2 regions of the Mesorhizobium sp. M1169 genome follow, and region 2 is predicted to be linked to the other one. Evidence: predicted binding sites of a transcription regulator. Region 2 holds the regulator's gene; the other holds the start of a gene.
What was found. The regulator LexA, encoded in region 2, represses DNA repair genes until DNA is damaged. The targets are predictions, from matches to a motif close to TGTTCNNNNTGTGTTCNG.
Positions count from the first base shown of each region.

Region 1: the regulator LexA is predicted to act here: its motif matches at 1,022-1,039, upstream of NKH41_RS10075 (ATP-dependent helicase).

Region 1 covers NZ_JAMYME010000007.1:124,538-130,725, forward strand. Annotated here, with positions in the region: gene NKH41_RS10070 (glucose/quinate/shikimate family membrane-bound PQQ-dependent dehydrogenase) at 1-828, opposite strand, end outside; gene NKH41_RS10075 (ATP-dependent helicase) at 1,081-3,804, shown strand; gene NKH41_RS10080 (ABC transporter permease) at 3,817-4,866, opposite strand; gene NKH41_RS10085 (ATP-binding cassette domain-containing protein) at 4,863-5,660, opposite strand; gene NKH41_RS10090 (substrate-binding domain-containing protein) at 5,747-6,188, opposite strand, start outside.
Region 2 covers NZ_JAMYME010000045.1:26,878-33,065, reverse strand. Annotated here, with positions in the region: gene NKH41_RS28925 (ComEC/Rec2 family competence protein) at 1-1,770, shown strand, start outside; gene lexA (transcriptional repressor LexA) at 1,764-2,498, opposite strand; gene kynU (kynureninase) at 2,946-4,193, shown strand; gene NKH41_RS28910 (hormone-sensitive lipase) at 4,289-5,119, shown strand; gene NKH41_RS28905 (molybdopterin molybdotransferase MoeA) at 5,127-6,188, opposite strand, start outside.

The sequences.
Region 1 (6,188 bases), on a different contig from region 2:
GATGCGTGTGGCACAGGGCTGGCCGGCGGCGACCTTGGCATCGGCATAATAGGACACGCCGCGGCAGGTCTGGTGCTGGCGGTCCTTGTTGAGCTTGACCTGCGGATCGAACCGCCATTTCTCCTTGCCGCTCGCGGCATCGATGGCGATGGCGAAATTATGCGGCGTGCAGATGTAGAGCGTGTCGGCGATTTTTAGCGGCGTCACCTGATAGGTCGTCTCGCCGATGTCGTCGGGCCCTTTCACGTCGCCGGTGCGGTAGGTCCAGGCCGGCTGCAGATTGGCAACGTTTTCAGCGGTGATCTGGTCGAGCGGCGAATAGCGCTGGCCATATTGCGTGCGACCGTAATAGTGCCATTCGCCAGCCGGCACGTTGCCGCCAAGATCGGCCGTCGGCGTCACCTTGTCGGTGTTGAGTTCACCCGCAATATCCTTTGGATCGGTCGTCATCGAATAGCCGGCGACGGCTAGCGATGCCAGCACGGCGAGGATAAGCGGCGCGCGTCCGTCGGGACCGGTAAGCCCGCGCCGCGCCCATGGCGTCAACAGCCATAGCGCGACAAGCACGATGATGCCGCCGCGCGGGCCGAGCTCCCACCAGTCGAAGCCAATCTCCCAGACCGCCCAGGCGAGCGTGCCGAGCACGATCGCCGCGTAGAGCCACAGCGCCGTGGATCTGCGCCTGTAGAGCAGCCAGGCCGCGACAAGGAAAGCTAGACCGACGATGACGTAGTACCAGCTGCCGCCCAGCGTCACGAGCCAGATGCCGCCGCCGCCAACCGCCAGGCCGATGAGGAAAAGGATCAGGGAGGTAATGACCACAGCCAAGACGGTGCTCCTTCGACTGGTGCGCTCCGCGACGCGTCCATGGGCAACCCGGCATTGCGCTCCTGCCCCCACGCAACTTTCTCCGGCCCGCTTCCCCTGTCAAGCAAGCTCGGCGTTTTACGGTGCCGACCCTCAGCAAGCCCGGCGTTTTGGTTAGCGGACCCATTCAGATTGTGAGTCTACCGACTGGACAGAGAACAAAACGGAGACACTTCTGGCCTTTCGCTGCCGAATCACTACATTCGGGGGGAGATGTCCGGCTTTTCGGAAGACATGCCCTTTTTTGACGAACCGAACGCGCGGCCCGCGGCCCCGTCGGGCATTGCCGCGCGCGCCATGGCTGCCCGCAGCAACCAGAACAACGCGCCCGATTATCTCAACGGCCTCAACCCCGAGCAGCGGCTGGCGGTGGAAACCACCGAAGGCCCGGTGCTGGTGCTGGCCGGCGCCGGCACCGGCAAAACGCGCGTCCTGACCACCCGCATCGCCCACATCCTTGCCACCGGCAAGGCTTTCCCCTCGCAGATCCTCGCCGTCACCTTCACCAACAAGGCGGCGCGCGAGATGAAGCAGCGCATCGGCCTGTTGATCGGTGAAGGCAATGTCGAGGGCATGCCGTGGCTCGGCACCTTCCACTCGATTGGAGTGAAGCTGCTGCGCAGACATGCCGAGCTGGCCGGGCTCAAATCCGACTTCACCATTCTCGACACGGATGATGTCGTGCGCCTGATCAAGCAGCTTATCCAGGCCGAAGGGCTGGACGACAAGCGCTGGCCGGCCAAGCAGTTCGCCCAGATGATCGACGGCTGGAAGAACAAGGGCCTTGGCCCCGCCGACATCCCCGAGGGCGATGCCCGTGCCTTCGCCAACGGCAAGGGCCGCGAGCTCTACAAGGCCTATCAGGAGCGGCTGAAAACGCTGAACGCTTGCGACTTCGGCGATCTCCTGTGCCATCCGATCCGCATCTTCCGCGCCAATCCGGACGTGCTGAAGGAATACCACAAGCGCTTCCGCTACATCCTCGTCGACGAATACCAGGACACCAACACCGCCCAGTACATGTGGCTGCGGCTGCTGGCACAGCGGCCGCAATCCTCCCCCCTTGAGGGGGAGGTGCCCGCGAAGCGGGCGGAGGGGGTTGCCGCAGAAGGCACCGCTAGAGCGTCGAGCACTGCCGCCGGTAGGTCAAGCACTGCCGCACGGACCCCACCCGACCGGGCTTCGCCCGGCCACCCTCCCCTCAAGGGGGAGGGAAGCCCGCGCCTGTCCACCGTAAATATCTGCTGCGTCGGCGACGACGACCAGTCGATCTATGGCTGGCGCGGCGCCGAGGTCGACAACATCCTGCGCTTCGACAAGGATTTTCCCGGCGCCACCATCATCCGGCTGGAGCGCAACTATCGCTCGACCGCGCACATCCTCGGCACCGCCTCCCACCTCATCGCCCACAATGAGGGCCGCTTCGGCAAGACGCTGTTCACCGAAAAGATCGCCGAGGACGACGAGAAGGTGCATGTCCACGCCGCCTGGGATTCCGAAGAGGAGGCCCGCGCCGTCGGCGAGACCATCGAGGCTTATCAGCGCCAGAAGCACAATCTCAACGACATGGCGATCCTCGTCCGCGCGTCCTTCCAGATGCGCGAATTCGAGGACCGCTTCGTCACGCTCGGCCTCAACTACCGCGTCATCGGCGGCCCGCGCTTCTACGAGCGCCTCGAAATCCGCGATGCGTTGGCCTTCTTCCGCGTCGTCGCACAAGGCGCCGACGACCTCGCCTTCGAGCGCATCGTCAACGTGCCGAAGCGCGGCTTGGGCGAGGCCACCATCCGCCAGATCCACGACACCGCACGGGCGCTGCGCATCCCGATGCTGGAGGCGGCGGCAAAACTCGCCGAGAGCGACGAGCTGAAGCCGAAGCCACGCGCCGCACTTCGTGAGGTCGCGGCCAATTTTGAGCGCTGGCAGAAGGCGCTGGAAACCACCCCGCACACCGAGCTCGCCGAGACCATTCTGGAGGAGAGCGGCTACACCGACATGTGGAAGAACGACCGTTCGATCGAAGCGCCCGGCCGGCTCGAGAACTTAAAAGAACTGATCCGCTCCATGGAGGAGTACGAATCGCTGCGCTCCTTCCTCGAACATGTCGCGCTGGTGATGGACGCCGAGCAGAACGCCGAGCTCGACGCCGTCAACATCATGACGCTGCATTCGGCCAAGGGCCTCGAATTCGAAACCGTGTTCCTGCCCGGCTGGGAAGAAGGCCTGTTCCCGCATCAACGCTCGCTCGACGAGGGCGGCCGCTCAGGGCTGGAGGAGGAACGCCGCCTCGCCTATGTCGGCCTGACCCGCGCCAAGAAGAACCTGCACATCTGGTTCGTCTCCAACCGCCGCATCCACGGCCTCTGGCAATCGACCATCCCGTCGCGCTTCCTTGACGAGCTGCCGGAAGCCCATGTCGAAGTTTCCGAGAGCGGCAACTCCTACGGCGGCTACGGCAATGCCTATGGCGGCGGCTCGTTCGCCTCCGGTCGTGGAGGCCAAGGTGCAGGCAGGCAGAACCCTTATGGGGCATCGCGCTTCGACAACATCGGCGGCAATAACGGCGCCGAAAAATCCGGCGCTTTCTCCAGCACCTATGCGACACCGGGCTGGCAGCGTGCTCAGGCCAACCGCACCGAGGCGACCGACCGCAATTGGGGCACGCGCTCCGGTCACCAGGTCGAGCGCATCGGCTATGGCGAAACCGACTCCGGCTACGGCGCCGGCCGCACCTCGGTCAAGGGGCGCACCATCGACGGCGAGCTGGTCGCCAAATCCGTCGCCGACACGCCGTCCCCCTTCAGCGTCGGCGACCGCGTCTTCCACCAGAAATTCGGCAACGGCAACATCTCGGCCATCGAAGGCAACAAGCTGACCATCGACTTCGACAAAGCCGGCCAGAAACGCGTGCTGGACGGGTTTGTCACCGGGGTGTGAGGCCGCCGGGCGCTAGCGATACCGCGCCTGGTTCCACTTGTGGCCGAGCAGCGACAGGATGATGATCAGGCCGTTGAAGAACTGGACGTAGAAGCCGCTCAGGCCTGCCGCGACGACGCCGGTCTGGATGAACGAGACCGTGACCGCGCCGATGGCGCCTCCGACGACGGTACCGATGCCGCCCCAGGTCGGGGTGCCGCCGACGAACACCGATGCCAGCACCGGCAGCAGATAGCCGTCGCCCGCCGTCGGCCACCAGGTGAAGTTGATCATCACCGAGAAGGTGCCGGCGATTGCCGCGCCGATGCCGACGAAGACGAACACTTTTACGCGCACGCGCTTGACGTCGATACCCATCTGCTGGGCGCTGTCTGGATTGTCGCCGACCACCTTGACCTGGGCACCGAAGCGATGGCGGTTGTAAAGCAGCGCCGACAGCACGACGAAGCCGATGGCCCAGAAGATCTGCACCGGAATGCCGTAAAGCTGGCTGGAGAAGATCTTGTAGGCCCAGCTGTCGGCAAGGCCGGTCAGCGCCGTCGACCTGCCCTCGTTGATGATCTGGATCAGGCCGCGCAGCAGGAAATTCATGCCGAGCGTGGCGATCAGCGACGACAGCCCGCCATAGACGACCAGCGAGCCGACCAGGAAGCCGAGCAGCATGCCGGTGACGATTGCGGCGGCGATGCCGAGGAACGGGTCGTAGCCGGCCTGCACGACCAGCGCAAACACCCAGGAGGCAAAGCCCATCGTCGCCGGAAACGACAGGTCGATCTCGCCGCAAGTGACGACGAAGACCAGCGGCACCACCACGAACAGCGCCACCGGCAGCGTGGTGAGTACGGAGCTGTAGAGATACCAGGTGGTGAAGACGATCGGGTTGGCGATCATGAACACCGCCATCATGACGATGAACACGGCAAGCGTGCCGAGCGCGGCGCGGTTGTCGAGGATGAACCCGCGCAGCCAATTGTCGGACGGGTGTCTCCACTCTTTCCCGGCGGTTTCGCCATGCGTGCCGCCGAGGGGGCTCTGCAGATCGGGTTCCATGGTCTTGCTCATCGTGCCGCCCTCCCCGCATCGCCCGCGTCGTGCAACCCCGGCAATCCGCTGGGGTGGGCGACGTCTTCCATGAAATTGATCAGGTCTTCGGCCGATTTGACCTCGCTGCGGTCGGCGCTGAGCGCGACCTTGCCGCGGTCCAGCACCACGAAGCGATCGGCGATATCGAAGACGTGGTGGATGTTGTGGCCGATGAACAGGATCGAGCGACCGCTCGCCCGCACCTGGCGCACGAAGTGGAAGACCTTGGCGGTCTCGGTCAGCGATAGCGCGGTCGTCGGTTCGTCGAGGACTATCAGCTCCGCCTTCTTATAGATGGCCCGCGCGATCGCCACGCCCTGCCGTTCGCCGCCCGAGAGCTGGCCGACGATCGACTGTGGCGTGAACACTTTCGAGGTGAAGCCGATCTCGCGCATCAGCCGGCTCGCCTCCGCGATCTCCTTGTTGACCTTCAGCCAGCCAAGCCAGCCGGTGAGCTCCCGGCCCATGAAGATATTGCGCACGATCGTCTGCTGCACGGCGAGCGCCCGGTCCTGGAACACCGTTTCGATGCCGGCGTCGCGCGAGCGCGCAGGGTTCCATCCGGTCACCGGCTTGCCGCGGACGAGAATCTCGCCGCTGGTCGGTTTGACCACGCCGGACAGGATCTTGATCAGCGTCGACTTGCCGGCGCCATTGTCGCCGATCAGGCCGACCACCTCGCCGCGATCGACGCTGAGATTGACCCCGCCCAGCGCATAGACCTGGCCGTAGGACTTGGTGATGTCGCGCAGTTCGATGATGCGTTCGGCCATGGCGATCCTCGCTTGATTGTCGCGTGCCGGCCTTTTCGCCGGCGGTCCCGCCGGCCGGGCTCGATCCCGGCCGGCGGCTTGGGAGGTCAGCGCAGCGCCTGCTTGGCGAGCTCGGCGACGATCTCGTAATTCTGCGGCGTGACGAAGCCGGCGCCGGTGTCGACATTCATCGGTGCGAGACCCAGCACAACCTGCTGGCAGAGGCTGAGGATCGGCAGATAGCCTTGCAGGAACGGCTGCTGGTCGGCCGTCAGCTGCACCCAGCCGCCCTTGAAGCCCTCGACGATCTGCGGGCTGGTGTCGAAGCCGAAGTTGAAGATATCGCCCGGCTTCCTGCCCGCCGCCTGCATGTAAGTCGGGACGTTGCCCAGCATCTGTCCGCCGGGATAGCCAACCGCCTTGACGTCGGGATTGTTGAGCAGTGCCGCGGTGATCACCGGAAGGGCCAGATTGGGGTCGGAAGCCCATTCGCCGCTTGGCGGCGAGGAGAGCTGTATGACCTCGACGCCCGCTTCCTTGAGGGCAGCG
Region 2 (6,188 bases):
ACCGGCTATGTGCGGCTGCTGCCGCCGACCGGCCCGGTGCGGCCCGACAGCTATGATTTCTCCTTCGACAGCTATTTCGCCGGTATCGGCGGCAGCGGCTTTTTTCTCGGCAATCCGAAAATCGTGTCGTCGGACAGCATGCCGCTTGCCGCGCAGCTTTCTTCCGCGATCGAAGACGCGCGTGAATCCATCGCCGACCATATCCGCAGCCGCATCGGCGGTGCCGAGGGCGAGATTGCTACTGCGCTGATCGTCGGCGTGCGCGCCGGCATTCCCGAGGAGATCAACGAAGCGATGCGGCGCACCGGCATCTACCACATCATCTCCATCTCGGGGCTGCATATGGCGTTGGTCGCCGGCACCATCATGGCGCTGCTGCGGGGTGCCTTCGCGCTGTTTCCCGATTTCTCATCGCGACGGCCGGTCAAGAAATATGCCGCGGCCGCCGCGCTTTTTTCGATTGCGGCCTACCTCGTCTTTTCCGGCATTGTCGTGGCGGCCGAACGCAGCTTCATCATGCTGGCGGTGATGCTTATCGCCGTGCTGTTCGACCGGGCCGCGCTCACCATGCGCAACCTGGCGATCTCGGCCATCGCGGTCATCCTGGTGTCGCCGCACGAGGTGGTCGGTCCGAGTTTCCAGATGTCCTTCGCCGCGACGGCGGCCCTTGTCGGCGCCTATGCAGGCTGGTCCGATTACCGCGCCGGCAGGGCCACCACGCCGCCGCCGCGGCAGTCGCCGCTACGCTTTGCCACTCGAAAGGTCCTGCTGGGCATGTGCGGTCTGGCGATGACCTCGATCATTGCAGGGAGCGCCACGGCGCTTTTCGCCATATGGCATTTCCAGCGCGTGGCGCCGCTCAGCCTGTTCGCCAATCTGGCCATCATGCCCATCGTGTCACTGGTCGTCATGCCCTTCGCCGTTCTCAGCGCGCTGGCGATGCCGTTCGGTGCGGATGGCCCTTTTCTCTATGTCATGGGCAAGGGGCTGACGGCGATGATCGCCCTGTCCGGGTGGATCTCGGAGCGCTCGCCGATCGATGCGGTCGGGCTGATTTCGCTGAGATCCGTCCTTCTGGTGACGATCGCCCTCGTCATTGCCAGCATGGCGACGACGTGGTTGCGGCTGGCGGCACTTCCTTTTGCGCTCGCCGGCTTGCTGACGACAACGCAGACACGCATACCCGACGTATTGGTCTCGGAGGACGCACGGCTGGTCGCGCTGCCGATCGGCAGCGGTGAACTCGCGGTCAACCGGGCACGCCCGAATGAGTTCACCATCGACAACTGGAAACGCGCGCTCACATCAGAGGCTATCGTCGCGCCGGAAACACCTGGAAAGAACGACCCGCAATTCGACATTGCCGATCCGGCCGACCTACCGCCGGGCATGCCGTTCATTTGCACGGACGGCCTCTGCCTTGCCAGGCATCCATCCGGCGCGATCATCGCGCAAGCCAAGGACCGCGATACTGCGCGGCCAGCCTGCGCCTTTGCCAGCTTGATCGTCATCGACGACGCCACCGCCCATAACCCCTGCTACTACGACCGGCTGGTCCTCGTCGTCACCAAACGGCAACTGGCGCGCGCGGGAAGTGCCGCCGTCTATTTCGATCCACAAGCGGCAACACGCGCCGAGATCCGCTTCGCCGTCGAAAAATCATACCGGCCCTGGCACGTGCAGCGGAAATTTTCACGCGCGGCACGGGGCCTGCCGCCATACCGCCGGGCCGACAACCCCAAAGCCGGCGCCAAGGGCGGAGCTCAGTAGCGGCGGATCAGTCCGACGAGCTTGCCCTGCACCTTGACCCTGTCTGGTCCGAAGATGCGCGTCTCGTAGGCCGGATTGGCGGCTTCCAGGGCGATCGAGGCGCCCTTGCGGCGGAACCGCTTCAGCGTCGCTTCCTCCTCGTCGACCAGTGCCACCACGATCTCACCGGGGCTCGCCGTATCGGCATTGCGGATGATCACCGTGTCGCCGTCGAAAATGCCGGCCTCGATCATCGAATCGCCTTTGACCTCAAGCGCATAATGCTCGCCGCCCATGATCATATCCGGCGGCACCGAAATCGAATGCGTCTGGTGCTGGATGGCGTCGATCGGCACACCGGCAGCGATGCGGCCCATCACCGGGATCGAAACGGCGGCGACGACATCGTCGTCATTTCCGGCTGCGGGCACGCGCGACGATGTCGGCTTGCCTTGCCGAGGGGCGCCTTGCCCAAGACTGCCCTGGATGACACTCGGCGAGAACTTGCGTGCCGCATTGAGGCCGGGGGCGATCGAGTCAGGCAGGCGTAGCACCTCCAGCGCACGGGCCCGGTTGGGCAAACGGCGAATGAAGCCGCGCTCCTCCAGCGCCGTAATCAGCCGGTGGATTCCGGATTTGGAAGCCAGGTCGAGCGCTTCCTTCATCTCGTCGAATGAAGGCGGGATACCGCTTTCCTTCAACCTTTCGTGGATGAACATAAGCAGTTCGTGTTGTTTGCGTGTCAGCATAGCGACCCCCAACAGAATCAGAAAAACAAACCCAGAACAAACACTATCTGTTCCAGTTGTGTTCCGCAACTGTTTAAAGTTTAATGAATGCGTTAAGGCTCGGGAAACAAACGACGTCCCCTACCGGCGTACCGCATTTTCACCGCCGCGAGCCTCATCGCCTTGATTCTGCTTTCGTTTGCGCCCTTCTGGCCTCCTAGAAGGCGGCGCTGGCATCGGCCGTCGGTCGGTAAAAGGCACGGAATTGAACCCTTATCGACTGTGCGGTTTGGTCGATGCACCGTGAACGAAACGAACTCAAAACGCCAACCTCGGGTTAAGTCCCAGTTTCCACCGCCTGGTCAGGCTGCTTCTCGCCGGTGGAGCCTTGCTGCGCGCAACCAGGTAATGGAAGAACAGTCGATGCGTGTCCGGCGTTGCGTTGGATCTTGGGGGAGCAGACAAATCATGACAGGAATTCCCGATCTCGTGGCCATAAAGGCGATGGATGCCGCGGATCCGCTGCGCGCGATGCGCGACCGCTTTGTGTTGCCGCAAGGAGTGATCTATCTCGACGGCAATTCGCTAGGAGCTGCTTCACGTGCCGCTTTCGATGAACTGCACAAGGCCGCGACCGAAGAATGGTCGCATGATCTCATCCGCGCATGGAACACGGCCGGCTGGTTCAACATGCCGCTTGAACTTGGCGACCAGCTCGGGCGCCTGATCGGTGCCGCGGCCGGCCAGACGGTGGTCTGCGACACGACATCGGTCAACATCTACAAGCTGCTGCACGCCGCCATGGCCATGCGACCGGAGCGGCAGGTCATCGTCGCCGAGGGCGATAGTTTTCCGACGGACCTCTACATGGCCGAGGGTGTGGTTTCGACGCGAAAAGATACGCTGCTGCGCCTCTCGGGGGTCGACGCGCCGACCATCGAAGAGCTGATCGACGAACGCACCGCTGTGGTGCTGGTCAACCACGTCAACTATAAGTCGGGCGAACTGCGCGACATGCCGGCGCTGACGCGCAGGGCTCAGGAAGCCGGGGCGATGATCGTCTGGGATCTCTGCCACACCGCCGGCGCGATGCCAGTCGAACTCGACAAGGCAAACGCCGATTTTGCCGTTGGCTGCACCTACAAATATCTGAATGGCGGCCCGGGCGCGCCTGCCTTCATCTATGCGGCTGAGCGGCATCTTTCCGACATCCAGCAGCCGCTCACCGGCTGGTGGGGCCATGCACGGCCCTTCGCCTTCGAGCCAGGCTATGCGGCCGGCACCGGCATCCGCCGGTTTCTGTGCGGCACACAGCCGGTCCTGTCGATGCGCACGCTGAAGGGCGCGCTCGACATCTGGAACGATGTCGACATGACGGCGGTGCGCAAGAAGAGCATCGCGCTGGCGGATCTGTTCATCGAGCTTGTCGAGGCAAAGTGCGGCACTTACGGGCTCACGCTCGAAAGCACGCGCGATGGGGAAAAACGCGGCAGCCAGATTTCATTCATGCATGAGCATGGCTACCAGGTCATGCGCGCGCTGATCGAACGTGGCGTGATCGGCGATTTTCGCGCGCCATCGACCATGCGCTTCGGCTTCACCCCGCTCTATGTCGGCTATGCCGATGTCTGGCAGGCCGCCAAAGTGCTTGAGGACATCCTGCACACCGGTGCGTGGAAGGATGCGCGCTTCGCCATCAAAGCAGCTGTCACTTGAGATTGATGCGAGAGCTGGAATCGTGAGGCTGGCGACGACGCGCCGCGCGATGCTTACGGCTACGCTGCAGGGCCATATGCCAGGGAGGGCGCAGGGTGTTCGAACGTCACATTGCCGATTGGGACAACGCCTATGCCAACAGCGCCAACATAGCCGGCAGCGATCGCTGGCCGGCGGCCTGGATCGAGCCCGCGCGGGTTTTCCGCGACGTGCTTTCGACCGAGGGCAGGGCGCGGCTCGACATGGCCTATGGCGACAATCCACGCAACCGGCTCGATCTTTTCCTGCCGGCCATCAAGCCCAAGGGACTCGTGGTGTTCGTTCATGGCGGCTACTGGATGGAATTCGACAAGAATTTCTGGTCGCATCTTGCCGCTGGCCCTGTTGATCGCGGCTATGCGGTGGCGATGCCGTCCTACACGCTCTGTCCGCAGATACGCATTGGCGGCATCGTCAAGGAAGTCGGCGCGGCGATCGGCAAGGCGGCGGCGATCGTTGCAGGGCCGCTGATGCTGACCGGGCACTCGGCCGGCGGCCATCTTGTTAGCCGGATGGTTACGGCGACGACGCCGCTGGCGCCCGAAGTCGTCCGGCGCGTTCGTCATGTAGTGTCGATCTCGGGGGTGCACGATTTGCGCCCGATCATGCGCACCGGCATGAACGAGACGCTGGCGATCGATGAGGCCGAGGCGCAGGCCGAAAGCCCGGTGCTGCTGCGCCCGATGGACAAGGCCCGCCTGACCTGCTGGGCCGGCGGCGGCGAGCGCGCTGAATTCCTGCGTCAGAGCGCGTTGCTGGCCAACATCTGGATCGGCCTGGGTACCGCGACCAGCTCGGTGGTCGAGCCTGACCGGCATCATTTCAACATCATCGACGGTTTGGCCGATCCAGACCATCCGCTGACCCGGACCTTGATTTCGGAGTGAGGCAGGTTCAGCGTAGCATCAGTACGTCGCAGGGGGAGCCCGCCGCCGCGGCAGGCGCGAACGGCGCGCGAACGATCAGCCCGTCGGCATCGGCCAGCATTTTCAGCATCGAGGAGTCCTGGATGCCGAACGGCGTCGCCACGAGCGTACCGGCGTCATCAATGACAACAGCCCGCACATAATCTTGCCTGAGATCGTTGGCCGGCATGGCGGCACCGAGCCGTGCCCGACGTATATCCTGCTGAAAGGCGCGGCCGCCGAGCCGCGCCAGCAGCGGCTTCAGGAAGAGCTGAGTGCAGACCAGGCTTGCCACCGGATTGCCGGGCAGGCCGATGCAGCGAATGTCTCCCAGCCGCCCGAACATCAGTGGCTTGCCCGGCCGCATGGCGATCTTCCAGAAATCGAGCGTCATGCCTTGCCCGGTCAGCACCTCATGGACGAAGTCGTGGTCACCGACCGAGGCACCGCCCAGCGTGACGATGACGTTCGCGCCAGCCTTCACGGCCTTTTCAACCAGCGCAGCGATCGCCTCCCTGCGGTCCGGCGCGATGCCAAGGTCGAGCGCGCGCGCACCGACCGACTGTGCGGCAGCGGCGACACCATAGGCGTTGGAGGAGATGATCTGGTCGGGGCCAAGATCGCTGCCCGGCGGCAGTAATTCGTCGCCGGTGGCGATGATGGCGACCAGCGGCCGTTTGACCACGCGCACCTCGGGGTGATTGGCCGATGCCGCCAGCGACAAGGCCGCCGGGTCGAGCAGGCGGCCTTTGGGCAGCAGGACATCGCCCTTGGCGAAATCGAGCCCGAGGCGGCGGATGTTGCGCCCCTGCACCGTCCGTTCCGTCACTTCGACCCTGCCGCCACCGAGATCGCGGACGTTCTCCTGGATGACGATAGTGTCGGCGCCTTCGGGAAGCGGCGCGCCGGTAAAGATGCGCACGGCCTGCCGCTGCTGCACCGTTCCGGCAAAGCCGCGTCCGGCCGGCGCCATGCCGACCACCGAAAGCCTTGCCGGTACGGACGCGATATCGGCCGCCCGCACGGCATAGCCGTCCATGGCGGAGGCGTT